3 regions of the Sporosarcina sp. OR05 genome follow, and region 3 is predicted to be linked to each of the others. Evidence: a T-box and tRNA genes for the amino acid it is inferred to sense, from the RefSeq annotation. Region 3 holds a T-box; the other regions hold tRNA genes.
What was found. A T-box is a leader RNA that pairs with one kind of tRNA and senses whether it is charged. The one in region 3 lies ahead of argS (arginine--tRNA ligase), so its partner is inferred to be a tRNA-Arg.
Positions count from the first base shown of each region.

Region 1 (5,926 bases), on a different contig from region 3:
AGCTAATTAGGAAACCGAATAATGCGCCGATCACTCCGATTTCAATATTCATCGTGCACCTCCGTTTTTCAATTTAAAAAGAACGCCCGTGTGGACGTTCTCATTTTTCCAACTTTTCTAATAGAATAGCTTTCTGAGCCTTAGTTAAACTGTGGCTACTGTCTAGCCATTCATTGACCAACGTAAACATTCCTTCACTACTTAAACCAACCTTTTGCTCATTACCAATTTCAATGCCTATATCGACTTTACCATTAATAGCTACTTGAAACCATGGTGATTTAGCATGATTGTATTGTGACAAATGTTCTCTTCCAAAAACCAAGCCTATCCCCTCCCCTCATTCTTTAACGTTCGACAGAGGGGAGAGGAAGTCCTGCTTGTTAGCAAAAGCTCTCCGCTACTAGTCTAATCCCAGAACTTAAAATCCTTGTTAATAATTGAATCAAGTTCTCGCTTCTCACCATCGATGTATAGTTTTTGGACATCCAGCACTTTATTCTTAGATTCGTTATCGAAATGGCTCCATTTATGTTTGTGACCTTCCCTAAACTCGTCATCTCGATTGAATATCAGCCTATTGGAAACTTGCTTCCAATTTATTTTTTCATTTACGAAAGCCGTAATTAGATCCCACAGTTCACCACCAATAACCTCTCGATATTTAGATCCATATACTACGAAGTAGTCTCCATCATCATGTTCAATTAAGTAGCATTTTTCATTTCTTCTATATTCGGTTATATCCCGCAGAGTCATTTTCATGTTAGGTCCCCTTTCATTCTAGCAATAAGCTTACAACACAAGAATGAGAGAGTCATTTTTGTGCTTTCCTAAATTGCTTTACGACACATTATGCTCCAAATGTGATGTAAAATCTCTTACCGTTTTACATTATTATTAGCGACGTTATGAAGCGTAAATAATAATTCAATCAAAAACTGAATGTTAGACGCCATATTCCCGCGCTCATACATGTAACGGAAAATCATAAATGCTTGGCCAACATCGTCAAGTTCAAGTTCAAAATTTTCTATCAGAATATTTCCGCAAGGATGTTTATTCTTCAGGTGTTCTTGCGTTTCCTCAGGTAATTTCTTAAACAACTTATATAGATTATGCTCTCTTCTACAATCAATATTATGCGCTAAAAGTAAGTGTTTCAAATACAGTTCACATGCAAATGAAATATTTGTAAAAACAGCATTTCCGTGTTGGCTAAGCATCATATCTTTACATCGAAATGAGACTTCATGATATGCATTAGCTTCTTTCAGACAATTTTCCGACCATCTCAAATAATCTTCTTTAGTTTTCAAACTAGTAGTTGGATTTTTATGCATTTTAAAATATGTTCTTGAATTATCTTCATTTTTCAATGTATTTCATCCCCTTTCATCTATATTACGACAAAAGGGGATGGAAATCATTCTTACTCGCCATCAACCAAATAACCAACTCCACTATCAATAAGAATCTCTTTTACTCCTGGTTGCAGAGAAGTAGGAACTTCGCTATAAGCAGCCTTTCCAAGAATCACACGTTGGGCAAAAAACATCGCCATCATAATATCACACCCTTCCACTCTCAATAAAAGCCAAAACAAAAAGCGGGTAATCATTGATAGACCTGTGTCGCCATTTCGGCCACGACGTCCTCGATGAAACTCGCTCTTTCGGATAATGCATTGTTTTGTGCTTTTAGTAATTGATTTTCGTGTTTCAATTGTTCATTCTCACGTAGTAAACGTTTGGCGTTCGGATTATTCCTAATCGCTGAATGACTAGTTAGGTTTTTATTTTCATCAACATCGTTGACCCAGATTGTCCATTCAAACTCATCAACAGGTAGAAATTCTGCAGATGTAGCAAAACCATAACCCGGAGCCAGGATTGGTTCAGTTTCATGAATTTCAACAACTTGTTTTGAAAATCTTTCATACTCTAAGTAATTCATATTACAACCTCCTATTCTAACCAGGCTTTCTTAACGTTTAATCTTGATCCATGTAGCTATGATAGTTGCGTCTGCTGCTTCGATTTGTGGAATGGCCAAGTAGTTGAATCGCTTATTATTCAAACGAGCCAATACATCGTTATAGTCCATTGCGGTAGTGTTTTGTTGTATAAAGGTGCAATTATACATTCAGTTTCCAATAGACTTGGGCATGCAGATATTCAAACCACTCTAGATCACTATGCACATATATTAAAAGAGACGGAAAAACGCGATGAAGAAATCGCCATAAAAATCTATGCGAGTTAACGTATACTTTGTATACCAAAATTTCAAATCAAATTAAATCATATTCAGTCGGACTCTCAATACAAACAAAAAACGCCTGAAGCCTTGATGCGACAAGGTTTCAAACGTTTACGTTCATACTCTTTTATAAGCATGTTTCGATAAAAAACGTCCCAGGAGGGATTCGAACCCCCGACCCACAGCTTAGAAGGCTGTTGCTCTATCCTGCTGAGCTACTGAGACATGTTCAATTTGCGATTACTTTTCGCAAAGGACAAATATTATTATAGGCAGGATTTCGAAAAAAGTCAACGCTTTCTTGTATAATTTTTCATTTCAACGGAATGAATTGTTTCAAGCTGAAGATTTTTAATGGTTATGCGCAACTTTTTCTCGTTTTCTAACGTGTTAACGTCACTTGAAATTCCCTCGTAAGCAAGATCCTCGACTTCGTGGTCCCACTCGATTTCCACAAACGATGGTTCATTGCCACCTCTCGGCAACAAAGTGCTCCCTGGATTGACAAATAAGATCCCCTCTTTCATTTCAGCACCGTACAAGTGAGAATGCCCGAATAAAACAATGTCTGCCTGTTGTTCCAGCGCCTCGTAATACAAGGGGAGCATCGACCGTTTACAATCATGTTCATGTCCGTGTACGACGAAAATTCGTTTGTCGCCTACTTGGACGAGGAGTGATTCAGGAAACCGGCCGTCTCGGTCACAATTCCCTCTTACCACATGTATGTTATGCAAAAGCGGATCGTCAAGTGACAGTTCACTGTCGCCACAATGAAAAATTGCATCCGCCGGCAGAGTGGAAACGGTTTTCACCGTCTCCACATCACCGTGAGAATCACTCATTACAATAATCTTCATTGTACTTCACCGAATGATGCCATGAGTGTAGGGAGTTGTTCTTTCAGTTGAGCGAGCGCTGCACCACGATGAGAAATTTCCCCTTTTTCAGCAGGTGTCAATTCAGCCATCGCACGTTGCTTCGCAGGTGTATAAAAGATCGGGTCATATCCGAATCCGTTTGTTCCCCGTCTTTCATTCAAAATGAAACCTTCACAACTACCCGAGAATGTCTTTGTCTCTTGATTTGGGCCTGCTATGGCGAGTACGCAACGGAACCGTGCTGTCCGTTCGTCTTCAGGCACCTCTTGAAGCTCTTCTAGCACTTTGTCGATATTCGCATCATCGTTCTTCGCTGGACCGGCATAACGAGCAGAATAGACGCCAGGCGCACCATTTAGTGCATCGATTTCCAAGCCACTATCATCGGAAATGACCATGATGCCTAATTGTTTCGCTACTTCTTCCGCTTTCAACACCGCATTTTCCTCAAATGTCGTGCCCGTTTCTTCCACGTCTATGTCTTGTTCTAAGTCATTCAAAGTCATTACTTGGATGCCATACGGCTCAAATAACACCTCAAAGTCTTTTGCTTTGCCTTTATTGTTCGTGGCAATCAATACTTTTTTCATGCTTCATCACTTTCCTTTTGTTTAATCTGCTCATGAATGGAACCTAAAGCGTCTTGTTGAATTTCGATTAGACGTTGAATGCCTACTTCAGCCAATTCAACGAGCGCGTTCATTTCTTGCCTAGTAAACGTCGCTTCCTCACCAGTCCCTTGCAATTCAACAAATTCACCCGCGCCTGTCATAACGATATTCATATCGACTGCAGCTGCAGAATCCTCCACATAATCAAGGTCTAGGATAAGCATGCCTTCCTCTGTCTTCCCAACACTGACGGCAGCTAAGTAATCACGGATTGGGAACTTTTTCAGTTCCTTTTCACTCACTAACTTAGCGACTGCCATGCTCATTGCCACAAAGGCACCTGTAATCGAAGCCGTTCTCGTTCCGCCATCTGCTTGTATGACATCACAGTCAATCCAAACTGTTCGCTCCCCGAGTGCTTCCAAGTCAACGACTGCACGCATCGCACGGCCAATTAGACGTTGGATCTCCATTGTCCTTCCACCTACTTTCCCTCGGGAAGATTCACGCTGCGTACGCTGCCCTGTCGCCCGTGGAAGCATTGAGTATTCCGCCGTCACCCATCCTTGTCCACTTCCTCTAAGAAAAGGAGGCACTCGCTCTTCAATGGACGCCGTACAAATCACCTTCGTATTTCCAACAGAAATGAGCACTGAGCCTTCGGGATGAAGCAAATAATCCGTTTCAATTGTTACATCTCTTCCTCTATCAGCAGTTCTTCCATCATGTCTCATGTCGGCTACCTCCACATTTCAAGTTCAGCATTCATCTTATCATAACCATTTTCATCAAAGCAAAAAACCGGACACCTGAATTGGTATCCGGTCTAGAGAATAATATGTCGAACATCTGGATTTTGCAATTCTAGCCAATCCATCGCAATGGATGAAAAGCCTTCCAATGAGCCTGTTGTATAAAATAAGGGTGCAATCCCTGTATTTTGTTCATTCAACAACCCGAAATGATCCAATGTGTTACGTACATCCTGAACCGTTTCGTTCGCAGATGAGACAATGGCGACTCCTTTGGGCAATTGTGCTTGGATGTGGTCATGCAAAAGGGGATAGTGCGTGCAGCCTAAAATCGCCGTATCAAAATCGATATGAACGAGTGGATTTAACGATTTCTCCATAATCGGACGAATATCCAAGCTTTTATACTGTCCACTTTCTACGAGAGGTACGAAATCCGGACAGGCAAGCTGGTATGTTTGGGTAGCATTTGAAATTGCCGTAATGGCATGTTCATACGCTCCACTTTTCACCGTTCCTACCGTTCCCAACACTACGATTCTCCCTGTAGTCGAGACGCGTACTGCAGCTCTTGCACCGGGTTCAATGACTCCTACTACAGGAAACGCAAATTGGTTGCGCAAATCATCCAGTGCTACTGCGGTCGCTGTATTGCAAGCAACTACCAACATTTTTATACCCATTTTTGACAATGCATACGCCATTTCTAACGTGAATTGTTTCACTTCTTCGACTGAACGTGGCCCATAAGGACATCTTGCATCATCGCCGATGTAGATGATTCGTTCTGCCGGTAATTGGTTAAGCATTTCTTTTACGACGGTCAACCCGCCCACACCTGAATCGATGACGCCGATCGGTGCTTGTTTTGTGGCCTTCAATCCTTGCTCATCTCTTCATGCAATCTCGTCATCAACTGCAGGAACTGTGTAATTTCCTCTTCCGAAAAATCGTCGAGGACAGTGCCTAAGTATTTACGACGTTTATCAATTACTTCTTCAATGATTCTTTCGCCTTCATCCAATAGATGTATACGCACAACCCGACGGTCTTGTTCGTCACGCACACGTTTTACGAGCTTGTTGTTTTCCATACGGTCTACAAGATCAGTAGTTGTACTGAAAGCTAAATACATTCTATTGGATAAATCACCAATCGTCATATCACCATGCTCGAATAACCATTGCAAAGCGACGAATTGTGGAGGAGTAATTGAATAATTGCTTAATATTTTACGACCTTGTTGCTTAATAATTCCGGATATATACCGCAGTTCTTTTTCCATCTGTGCAATGTTATCCAAACTATCTCGATTATGCTCATTGTTAGTTGTCACGAATACCAGCTCCCTGAAAACGAATACTGTCTACTTATTGTCACCTTTTTCGACACATAACGCAACTTTTTTTACATGATTGTC
Region 1 covers NZ_JANKJL010000001.1:544,947-550,872, reverse strand. The annotation lists gene NRI27_RS02555 (hypothetical protein) at 1-52, opposite strand, end outside; gene NRI27_RS02550 (hypothetical protein) at 101-325, opposite strand; gene NRI27_RS02545 (hypothetical protein) at 409-765, opposite strand; gene NRI27_RS02540 (HEPN domain-containing protein) at 882-1,379, opposite strand; gene NRI27_RS02535 (hypothetical protein) at 1,433-1,567, opposite strand; gene NRI27_RS02530 (hypothetical protein) at 1,618-1,956, opposite strand; tRNA gene NRI27_RS02525 (tRNA-Arg) at 2,414-2,487, opposite strand; gene NRI27_RS02520 (metallophosphoesterase) at 2,553-3,122, opposite strand; gene NRI27_RS02515 (XTP/dITP diphosphatase) at 3,119-3,733, opposite strand; gene rph (ribonuclease PH) at 3,730-4,488, opposite strand; gene racE (glutamate racemase) at 4,581-5,387, opposite strand; gene NRI27_RS02500 (MarR family winged helix-turn-helix transcriptional regulator) at 5,384-5,791, opposite strand.
Region 1: it encodes a tRNA-Arg, which carries the amino acid that the T-box ahead of argS (arginine--tRNA ligase) is inferred to sense. The anticodon was not compared.

Region 2 (5,926 bases), on a different contig from region 3:
CTAAAACCACGAGAATTGCGTGAGAAAATTATGTCCACGTTTTCATCGAAAGGCGATACAGGCTTTTCACTGAACTTTATGTCATTCGGTTTCAAACATGGGATGCCGATTGACGCAGATGTCGTCTTTGACATTCGTTTCTTGCCAAATCCGTATTACATCGATGAATTAAAGCCGAAAACGGGTTTGGATAAAGAAGTCTATGAATATGTGCTAAAATGGAATGATACGCAAGTGCTGATCGAGAAGCTGTCCGATCTGTTTAAATTCATTATTCCTCAATATAAGAACGAAGGGAAATCCCAAGTTGTCATTGCATTTGGCTGTACAGGAGGACAACATCGTTCCGTTACACTCGCAGAATTTTTCGGTGCTCGGTTCAAGGAAGAGTATAAAACAATTATTACACATCGTGATGTAGAGAAGAGAAAGGGTTGAACGCTATGTTGCAATCCGGGGGAGAGAAAAAAATAGTCGTCTTTGGAGGCGGGACCGGATTGTCCACATTGCTTCGAGGATTGAAAAAGTACCCTGTAGAGTTAACAGCAGTTGTCACTGTGGCGGATGATGGTGGTAGTTCGGGTAGGTTGTTGGATGCGTACGATATTCCACCGCCTGGTGATATTCGTCAAGTGATGGCAGCGCTGTCAGAAGTGGAGCCGTTAATTGAAAAGATGTTTCAATACCGGTTTTCGATTTCGGATGATTTGAAGGGACATTCTCTTGGAAACCTTATGCTTGCTGCATTGACCGACATTACGGGTGATTTTGCCGGTGCGGTTGAAAAGATGGGGCAAGTGCTGAACATTAAAGGGAAAGTATTACCTGCAGCAAACCAAAGAATCACCTTGCATGCGGAGCTCGATGATGGCACAATTGTAACCGGTGAGTCAAAAATACCGGTATACGGACGGAAAATTCAAAAAGTGTATGTATCGCCTCAAGAAGTTGAGCCGCTACCTGAAACGGTGAAAGTGATCGAAGAAGCGGATCTGATTATTTTCGGGCCGGGTAGCTTATATACAAGCATATTACCGACAATACTTGTAAGGGACATACGAGACGCTGTTCTCGCATGCCGCGCGAAAAAGGTCTATATTAATAACTTGACGACGCAAGCAGGAGAGACGTTCGAGTATACAGCCTCCGAGCATGTGAAAGCGTTGTATGAGCATGCTGGAAGCGAATTCATCGATACCGTGCTGTTAAATGACACGGATGTGGAACGTATTTATCCGCATGATGAAGGGGCCGATGTACAACTCCCTGTCGAAAATGATATTGAAGCGTTGAAAGACCTTGTGCCGAACATTGTCGTAAAAGATATTTCAACGATGGTAGATGGCCGAATGATTCATGATGCCCAAAAGGTTGCGTCTTGGGTCATCGGCTATATGGAGCAACCAAACGTTAGCGAGTAGACTTGATTGTCGCCGAGAAAGGGGGGAATGTCATGTCTTTTGCAGCAGAAGTGAAGAAGGAATTGACGCAAATTGAAACGAGTGCTTGTTGTGTGAAAGCTGAAATTGCTGCATTTATTCGCATGAATGGTGCCCTTTCGTTTTCCAACAAACAGTTAAGTTTAGATGTACAGACAGAAAATGCTGCCATTGCGCGGAGGCTCTATTCGAATATTAAAAGGCTATATCCTTATAAAGTGGAGTTGTTAGTCCGGAAGAAAATGCGGTTGAAGAAGAACAATGTGTACATATGCCGTATTCGCGAAGGCGCTAAGCAGTTGCTAGAGGATTTGTATATCCTGACAGGAACGTTTCAGTTTAACAATGAAATCGTCCCGGAGTTAATTAAAAAGAAATGCTGTAAGCGGTCTTATTTGCGCGGAGCGTTTTTGGCTGGCGGGTCGGTGAATAACCCGGAGACATCTTCTTATCATTTGGAGATTTTCTCGTTTTACAAGGAACATAGTGAAGCGCTAGTGGAGCTGATGAATCTGTTCCATTTGAATGCCAAGTCAATTGAGCGGAAGAAAGGGTATATCGCGTATCTGAAGGAAGCGGAGAAGATTTCCGATTTTCTAAGCTTGATGGGTGCGCACGTATCCGTCATGAAGTTCGAGGACGTACGGATTTTGCGGGATATGCGAAACAGTGTGAACCGTCTTGTGAATTGTGAAACGGCCAATTTGAATAAAACAATTGGAGCGGCACAACGCCAAGTTGAAAATATAAAATTCATCCAGAATACGATCGGGTTGGATCAATTACCTGAACGCCTACAAGAGATTGCCCATTTGCGGATCACCCATCAAGACATTACATTAAAAGAGCTTGGTGAAATGGTTTCAGGTGGGACGGTTAGTAAATCTGGGGTCAATCACCGTTTACGGAAAATCGAAGAGATTGCAGAAAATCTGCGTGTTGGTGGCATTTTGAACTGATTGAGAATGTGAAGACGAAAGGAGTCTAGTGCGAATGGCAGAAAAAACAGTAGAAGTGAAAATGAAGACTGGATTGCAAGCAAGACAAGCTGCATTGTTTGTGCAGGAAGCGAATAAATTTACATCTGACGTGTTTCTGAAGAAGGAAGAACGTCAAGTGAACGCGAAGAGTATTATGGGTGTCATGAGTTTGGCGATTGCAAGAGGTTCATCGGTGACGTTAATTGCTGAAGGCAATGATGAAGAGCAAGCGATCGAAACCCTAACTGCACTTGTAGAAAAAGAAAACTAAAAGAAAAAGCCGTTTCGATTGTTGTGAAACGGCTGTTCCTTTGGACAAAAAAACCTGTAAACAGGCAGGGCCATTTACAGGTTTTTTATACGTTTACGCCCTCGGCAGGAATCGAACCCACATCTCAAGAACCGGAATCTTACGTGCTATCCGTTGCACCACGAGGGCATATTATGCGCTACTGCTTGTAGCAGACAAGTCCCATTATACAAATAGCGCGGCTTGATTGCAAGACTTATTTTTTGTGCGGTTGTCTAACATGCGAGTAAGTGGGGAATGTATGAAGTCTAGGCAGAATAAAGTAGGGAGAATCGGTATTGTCGTGCTATGGACGTTTTTACAGTTGTTGACGAGACGATTGCTGAATGCGTAATATTTGACCTTAATTGACCATAGTATGTATGATAGATGTACAGTTGAATAAAAGATTTCAACAGAACGATAATTTCGATCCAGTCAAAAGGAGGAAATAGGATGAATCTCATACCAACAGTTATTGAACAGACAACACGAGGAGAACGCGCTTACGATATTTATTCTCGTTTATTGAAAGACCGTATTATTATGTTAGGGAGCGCAATTGATGACAACGTAGCAAACTCCATCGTTGCACAATTACTATTCTTGGAAGCGGAAGATCCAGAAAAAGACGTATCGATTTACATTAATAGCCCAGGCGGAAGCATTACGGCTGGCATGGCAATTTACGATACGATGCAATTCATCAAGCCGGACATCCAAACGATTTGTATCGGTATGGCGGCTTCAATGGGATCATTCTTATTGACGGCGGGTACGCCAGGAAAGCGTTACGCGTTACCGAATGCCGAAGTGATGATTCACCAACCACTCGGTGGTGCGCAAGGGCAAGCGACAGAAATCGAAATCGCTGCGAAACGCATTTTGTTCCTTCGCGAGAAGTTGAACACAATTCTTTCCGAGCGTACAGGCCAACCGGTTGAAGTCATCGCGAAAGATACGGACCGCGATAATTTCATGACGGCTGAACGTGCGAAGGAATACGGTTTGATCGACCATATTATTACGCGCAGTGACATGAAAGATTTGAAGTAAGGGAATAAGTTAACTTAGGCTGTAGGCATACTTTGTATGTCTGCAGTTTTTTTATGCTTTTTTATGGGAGAGCTGGCGCAGTATGCGGCGAACGGCTGAGTAATGCGGAGTTCTGCCGAGTTATGCGGCGTTTTGAAGAAGTATGCCGCGTTCCGATGAAATATGCGGCGTTTGAAGAAAGCATGCCGCATTTGCAAACTGTTCTTGTTCCATAAACGTGGGTGGTTTCTTTGTGTGATGGATTAAATGAATCGCGCTGAATGGGTTTTGACAAATTAATGGTTTTCGTTTAAGTGACAGTAGAGAGATATGCGGCGTTTTGCTGGATTATGCGGCGAACGGCTAAGTAATGCGGAGTTCTGCCGTGTTATGCGGCAAACGGCTAAGTAATGCGGCGTTTTGAAGAAGTATGCCACGTTCCGATGAAATATGCGGCGTATGAAGGAAGCATGCCGCATTTGCAAACTGTCTTTGCTCCATAAACGTGGGTGGTTTCTTTGTGTGATGGAATAATGAATCGCGCTGAATGGGTTTTGACAGATTAACGGTTCTCATTTAAGGGAAACATCGTGAAAAAGAAGAATCGGTGATAAACGTGGGAGAAACGGTGATAACGTGTGCCGAACCGGTGATAACGACCGAGAACCGGTGATAACGTGCTCCGAATCGGTGATAACACGCCTAGAATCGGTGATAACGGAAATAGGAGCGTTCCAAGTTCATTGACCAAATCGTCTTTGCTAAAAAATACGAAGTATACTGCGTTTGACAACGAAACTTTCCTGGAGAGGGCTGAATCATTGGTTTGAAAAGTGCATTTCTAACATAGGCTTATGGTGGATAAGGACACGTTTAGTAAGCAGGCGATGTAGGGTATGGAACTATGAGTAAATAAGGGAGTGGTTGGATGAAGAAATTACTTGGACCGATTGGCATTATCATTGCAATTGTAGTTGTACTGGGTCTTATTTTCGTGCCGAGTTACAACAAGTTTGTCAATCTGGAGGAGAATGTGGATCAGTCGTATGCGCAAGTGGAGAATCAGTTGCAGCGGAGGTTGGATTTGATTCCAAACTTGGTGAATACGGTGAAAGGATATGCGAGTCATGAGAAGGAAGTGCTGACGCAAATTTCGGAGGCGCGTGCAAAGCTTGCGGGTGCAAGTGGACCGGAAGAGCAGGCGGCTGCGGATTCTGAGTTGTCGAGTGCGTTGAGCCGATTGCTCGTTGTTGTGGAGAATTATCCCGATTTGAAGGCGAATCAGAACTTTACGCAATTGATGGATGAGTTGGCAGGTACGGAAAACCGGATAGCAGTTGCCCGACAAGACTACAATACTGTCGTAGCTGATTACAATAAGCAGACGAAACGTTTCCCAGGTAGACTCGTCGCGTCGATGTTTGGTTTTGATGAGAAGGAATATTTTAAAGCGGATGTAGCTGCGAATGAAGCGCCTGAAGTTGATTTCGGAGATGACAAAGATTGATTCGTCGGACCGTCAGCTTCCTTTTAGCTGCTTGTCTCGTTTTGCTTATTCTTCCACGAGGGACGTTCGCAGCTGACATCCCTCCGTGGAATGCGGCGGATCAATATATCCAAGATCGTGCTGGGATTTTATCGAACGAGCAGAAAGCAGAATTGAATCGGCTCGGTAAACAGTTGGATGAAGGAACGACTGCCGAGCTCGTCGTATTGACGTTGCCGAGTATTGGTGACGAGCCGATTGAACAGTTCGCGGTCGATGCACTACGAGAATACAAACTCGGGAAAGCGGACAAAAATAACGGTGCGTTGCTCGTCGTGACGACTACGCCGAATTCTGAAGATGATCGTCATTTTGAGTTGTCCACGGGTTACGGGTTAGAAGGTGCGTTGCCGGACGGGAAAGTCGGTCGCATCATGGATGAAGTGGCGGTACCGTATCTAGAGAATGAGCAACCCGACCTTGCCATTATGGAAGCGTACAAATCGTATTACAACGAGATTGCTAAGGAATACGGCTGGAATGGTGAGTTGGCTGACGTTCAACCACTTGAACGTGGTGACTCTGGCTTAGGCATTCCGGCGCCTGTCGTCATTTTCATCATCATCGTCCTTATCGGCATGTTCTCCGGTGGTCGCGGCGGCGGTGGAGGTGGTCGTGGAGGACGCGGAAGAAGCAG
Region 2 covers NZ_JANKJL010000003.1:62,991-68,916, forward strand. The annotation lists gene rapZ (RNase adapter RapZ) at 1-438, shown strand, start outside; gene NRI27_RS07335 (gluconeogenesis factor YvcK family protein) at 444-1,421, shown strand; gene whiA (DNA-binding protein WhiA) at 1,454-2,398, shown strand; gene NRI27_RS07345 (HPr family phosphocarrier protein) at 2,433-2,690, shown strand; tRNA gene NRI27_RS07350 (tRNA-Arg) at 2,787-2,858, opposite strand; gene clpP (ATP-dependent Clp endopeptidase proteolytic subunit ClpP) at 3,165-3,764, shown strand; gene NRI27_RS07360 (hypothetical protein) at 4,306-4,536, opposite strand; gene NRI27_RS07365 (LemA family protein) at 4,672-5,250, shown strand; gene NRI27_RS07370 (TPM domain-containing protein) at 5,247-5,926, shown strand, end outside.
Region 2: it encodes a tRNA-Arg, which carries the amino acid that the T-box ahead of argS (arginine--tRNA ligase) is inferred to sense. The anticodon was not compared.

Region 3 (5,926 bases):
AGTCAATGACGGTTTGTTCTTGCGCGCCACGTGGACTTTGTTCAATTTTCAGGGGAGCCATGCGTGACGCGTAAAACTTCGCGAGCTTCACTGCAGCATTGCAAAACAGGTCGTCTCCGCCAAACTGCGTATCACCCGTTCCAAATACGTATACATTGTCCGGCTTATATCCGACGTCCAAGACAAAATCTTTCACTTCGTCCGGCGTCGCCCCTTTATCCCATGTGAATGAACCGACGATCATCGCATCGAATTGGCGGGGATCTGGTACAGGCCCTAAACCAATCCGATGCACAGTCACATCCATTCCTTCACGCAGCAACGTTTCCTCTACTAGTTCCGCCACTTCTTGCGTATTGCCGCTCCACGAAGCATACGCAATTAGGAATGACACCATTCGCACTCCTCAATGTCGGAAGCCGTCGAACGTGTATAATAGGTCGTTTTCATGCCGGACTTCCAAGCTTGCATATGCAAATCGAGCAAGACGGACGCACGGATGTTGTTCGGCACATACACGTTAAACGAAATGGATTGGTCGACATGACGTTGTCGAGCCGCATTCTGCTTAATCGACCAACGTTGGTCCACAATATACGCGGAGCGGCGGTACACATCGTACGTGTTGTGGTCCAAATCTGGTGCAATGACCGGTAACTTGTAATCCTTTTTCTCCTCGTGATAAAACGGCTTGAAAATCGGGTCGATGGAAGCTGTTGAACCTGCGATGACCGAAGTTGAGCTATTCGGCGCAACCGCCATCAGATAGCCGTTTCGAATCCCGTTTGCTGCGACATTCGCACGTAGCTCCTGCCATTCTTCCGATTGGTAATCGCGTCTCTCGAAATAAGAACCAGTGTGCCAATCAGAGCCTTCAAACAATGGATAAGCCCCTTTTTCACTCGCCAATTCCATTGAAGCTTTAATCGTCAAGAAGGCGATTTTTTCATAGAGTTCATCCGCGTACGCCACTGCTTCATCGGATTCCCATTGAATATTTTTCAATGCTAACAAATGGTGCCAACCGAATGTTCCAAGTCCGATTCCACGGTAACGGGAATTCGTCCGTTGCGCTTGGACAACCGGGATTTTATTCAAATCAATGACATTATCAAGCATGCGCACTTGTATCGTGATCAATCTTTCCAAAACGTCAGCCGGTACAGCACGTCCAAGGTTAACTGAAGACAAGTTACAAACAACGAAATCGCCTGGCTTTGAACGTGTGACGACAATATCATCTTCAAGCGTTACGGACTCAAATTGCGTCGCACTCATGTTTTGCATGATTTCTGAACAGAGGTTACTTGAGTACACCATACCTTCATGTTTGTTCGGGTTCGCCCGGTTTACTTCATCACGATAAAACATGAATGGCGTCCCTGTTTCCAATTGGCTTCGCATGATGCGTTTCATAATTTCAATCGCAGGAACTGTCTCTTTCGTCAATGAAGGATGGTTTACACATTCCTCATATTTTTCACGGAAACTGCCTTGCCCTTTTGACTCATCATAGAAATCTTCGAGCGAATACCCCATCACTGTACGGACTTCGTGCGGGTCGAATAAATGCCACTCGGCACGCGCTTCGACTTGCTCCATGAAAATATCCGGCATACAAACGCCTGTAAAAATATCATGCGCACGCAGACGGTCATCCCCGTTGTTCAGTTTCAGGTCAAGGAATGTGAAAATGTCTTTATGCCACACGTCAAGATACACTGCGATCGCACCTTGGCGTTGGCCAAGCTGATCGACACTAACTGCAGTATTGTTCAGTTGTTTAATCCACGGAAGCACACCACTGGATGCTCCTTTGAACCCACGGATGGAGGACCCACGTGAACGGACTTTCCCCATATATACACCGATTCCACCGCCATATTTCGACAAATTGGCAATGTCCGTGTTGCTGTCATAAATACCTTGTAAGGAATCATCAACCGTGTCGATGAAACAGCTTGATAGCTGACCATGCGGCTTTCCGGCATTCGACAAAGTAGGTGTTGCAACGGTCATGTACAAATTGCTCATCGCCCAGTACGCTTCAGCAATTTTCCCTAGACGATTGTCCGTTTCGTTTTGCATTAACGTCATGGCAATAATCATCCAACGTTCTTGTGGCAACTCGACCGGTTGTTTATCAAAATTCACTGCCGCATAGCGATCCATCAGTGTCTTTAGCCCGATATATGTAAATAGCTTGTCCCGCTCCGGTTCAAGGAAACGACCGAGCTCATTCAACTCATCATGTGAATATTTTTCTGTCAGTACAGGTGTGTACAAACCTTGTTGCACCAGTTTTTCGACATTTTTCGCGAAATCTGTATACACTTCGACACCACGCGCTTGTGTTTGGCGTGCATACACATCATCTAAATAAATGCGTGCCGCGACGAATGTCCAATAAGAAGACGCCTCATCAATATTGCTCAAGCACTCCAGAATCATCGCTTTCGCCCATTCCGAACGGCTCGCTTCCGGATGACGCTCGTTCCAACGTTCGCTCGCTAGCAGTAATGGTTGTAATTTCTCCGTTCCGAATTCGGCTTGCAGCTTGTCCAGCAGATCAGCTCCGCTTGTCTGTTCACGCATGATTGTCAAAATAATCCCGCTCCTTCTATACTAGTTACCGGCGTTGCCGGGAATTAAAGAATTTAAGTGTTAATTAAAAATAAAAAAAGCCATGAGTCAACCTTCCCAAGGAGTCATCGCTTTGTTGTAAGTTGTAGAAACAAATCGGAACAATGCTTACATATAAGCATTACACGGATTCACTTCCACTTCTCAACCCCCGAAGAAAGTGTCGCTCGACGATGAATGGCAGGTCTACTGGCTGACGTTTCATCCTTCCGTCTCCCCTTCCCGCAACGTGCTTGTCACAGTGGTCATGAGGCGGTCGTCTACGTTCACAGTTGCGGGGACAGCTCCGACTAGCGGATTCCCTATTAAACCGAACTTGGTACCATTTCATCGCAAATACTATATATAGTGTTCTTTTCTCTTTAACTACCCTAACATGTTGTGTTCTAATCGTAAATAGCTAAAAAGTTATAATTGAATTTCAAACTTTCAAAAGGGCAGTAGGATTTTAGGGAAGATGATTAATAGAAACAGAAATTGTAAATGAGGAATAGTCGTAACGAATCGATTCATAAGGGGAACGTATATTTTTTGTTGAATTTTGTAGAAGTTACTTTTGAAGCAAAGAACATGTATGAAAATAATAAGGTGGATTTGACCTATTTTTTTGGTGGAGATTTGGGAGTTTTATTATGGGTAAATGGTCGGCTCGGAAATTGTCGAGCGGCGAGGGGATTAAAGGAGATTGTGCTTAATAATAGGGAGTTTTCCCGTTCTCACCGGTTCATGAGCAGTTACCACCGATTCGGACGGGTGTTGGGAAGAAGAAGGAAAGGAATGCAATAACCTCCAACCTCATGATCCAGAAGAGTTAGTGAAAGGCTATCCTGCGATGATTGTTCAGCAAGAGGATGAACTTGTAATCATGAAGCTAAACTCGAGTTTTAACACCCCCGATGCAAAATGGTATATAGATGAACTGGAGATTATCCAACATTTTAAAGGCGAAGAAACAACAGTTGAAACCCTAGATGAGAACAATGGCAGCCACACTTTCAAAGGCCCTCAGGAACCGGGGAGATACTATTTTTCCGCCATCCTTCGATGGAATGGAGAGATTAAGGGAGAAGCAATCTTCGCATTTTCTTTTTTCGTAAAGGAATAATTTTCATTTGAATCCATCTACTCGCAGTGCCTATTGACATTACACTTCCATTTTGGTACATTCAGATACAATATCGATGATGAAGAGAGTAACGGTCTTTTATTTCTGTAGCGAGCTGGGGGGGGTGGGAGCCTGGTGAGGGGAGATCGTGAAGCGCACTTCGAAGATGCTTTTCTGAGTTCAGTAGGAGAAGCCGGTGTCTCGCCGTTAGGAGAAAGTGGCCTGGATTGCAGGCAATTTGAGTGGTACCGCGGAACAAGCTTTCGTCTCAATCGTTTGAGATGGAGGCTTTTTATTATGCCTAAAAAGGAGTTTAGGAAATGAAAAATGTGATTTTGGAAATTTTACAGTCTGTCAGTCCGATCCCGTTGGAAGAGCATGCGTTGGAGCGTCCTGCTTATGCACATCTAGGTGACTTCGCGTTGCCTTGCTTCCCATTTGCAAAGGTCCTTCGAAAATCACCTGCAATGATTGCAGAAGAAATCGCTGCTTCTATACAGCACCCTTCCATTCGCAAAGTAGAAGCCGTCAATGGGTATGTAAATATATTTTTGGACCGAAATGGTGTTTCAAACGACATTTTGCATACGATTGTCACGCAAGGTTCCACTTTCGGGTCTTCGAATGAAGGCAATGACGGCGTCGTAACAATCGATCTTTCTTCACCAAATATCGCGAAGCCTTTTTCCATGGGGCATTTACGGTCTACGGTCATTGGGAATTCCATTGCTTTATTGCTGGAGAAAAGCGGGTTTAAACCTGTAAAGATCAACTATATCGGTGACTGGGGTACCCAATTTGGAAAGTTGCTAACGGCTTATCGGAAATGGGGCAATGAGCAAGACGTCCGCCAAGCACCTATTGAAACATTGTTGAAGCTGTACATCCGGTTCCATGAAGAAGCGGAGCAGGACGCTTCTTTGAATGACGAAGGCCGTGCTGCTTTTAAAGCATTGGAAGACGGCGATGCCGATGCGCTTGCGTTATGGAAATGGTTCAAAACGGAATCGCTGAAGGAATTTCAACGTATTTACGACTTGCTAGGTGTGGAGTTCGATTCGTATAACGGAGAAGCGTACTACAATGATAAAATGCTGCCTGTCGTAGAAGAACTCGAAGAAAAGGGTTTATTAGTTGAATCTGACGGTGCGCAAGTTGTCGACCTCGGCGAGACGATGCCGCCTTGTTTAATCAAAAAATCAGACGGGGCTACGTTGTACGCGACACGCGACTTGGCCGCAGCAATCGATCGTAACAACACGTATGATTTCGTCAAATCCATATACGTTGTGGGGAATGAACAAAGTTTGCATTTCACTCAAGTGAAGCACGTGCTCAGTAAGATGGGCTATGCATGGGGAGAAGAGATGCACCACGTACCGTTCGGGCTTATTTTACAAGGTGGAAAGAAAATGTCCACGCGTAAAGGAAAAATTGTTTTGCTAGAACAAGTACTGACAGAAGCGATTGAGCTGGCTCAACGGACGATTGAAGAGAAAAATCCGACACTTGCCAATCAATCCGAAGTGGCAGAAGCTGTCGGGGTCGGGGCAATTTTATTCAGCGACTTGAAACAACACCGCAAACACGATATCGAATTCAACTTGGAGTCGATGTTGCAAGTCGAAGGTGAAACCGGACCGTATATTCAATATACGAATGCCCGCGCGCACTCCGTTTTGCGAAAAGCAGGTATGGTTGATTCATTCGAAGTGACTGAAGTGAATGACTACGAATGGGAAACGATTAAGTTGCTTGAGCAATTCCCGCAAGTCGTCAAGCGTGCAACGGACGAATTAGATCCCTCCATTATTGCAAAATATGCCGTCGATCTCGCACAAGCATTCAATTCGTTCTACGGAAATGTAAAAGTGCTCTCCGATACAGCCCAACTTCCTTATCGTACTGCACTCATCCATAGTGTGACCATTGTGCTGACGGAAGCAATGCGACTGTTAGGCATGCAAGCACCTCAAGAAATGTAAAAAGGAAAAACCGATCGTCCCGTCTTTGGTAGAGGGAGCGATCGGTTTTATTTGCGTCACAGTTCGTGTTTATCTTCCCAACAGTCCGCGCCTTTTAACCCAGGCACTGAACTTGCTTTAAATACGGGATCCTTTCCTTGATTGCGTTGCGTAGAAAAATCATCCAACACTTTAAAAGCGACTTTCCCAAGCA
Region 3 covers NZ_JANKJL010000008.1:108,191-114,116, reverse strand. The annotation lists gene NRI27_RS12715 (flavodoxin) at 1-397, opposite strand, end outside; gene NRI27_RS12710 (ribonucleoside-diphosphate reductase subunit alpha) at 382-2,595, opposite strand; cobalamin riboswitch at 2,806-2,985, opposite strand; gene NRI27_RS12705 (hypothetical protein) at 3,458-3,748, shown strand; T-box leader at 3,816-4,022, shown strand; gene argS (arginine--tRNA ligase) at 4,069-5,733, shown strand; gene NRI27_RS12695 (alanine/glycine:cation symporter family protein) at 5,790-5,926, opposite strand, start outside.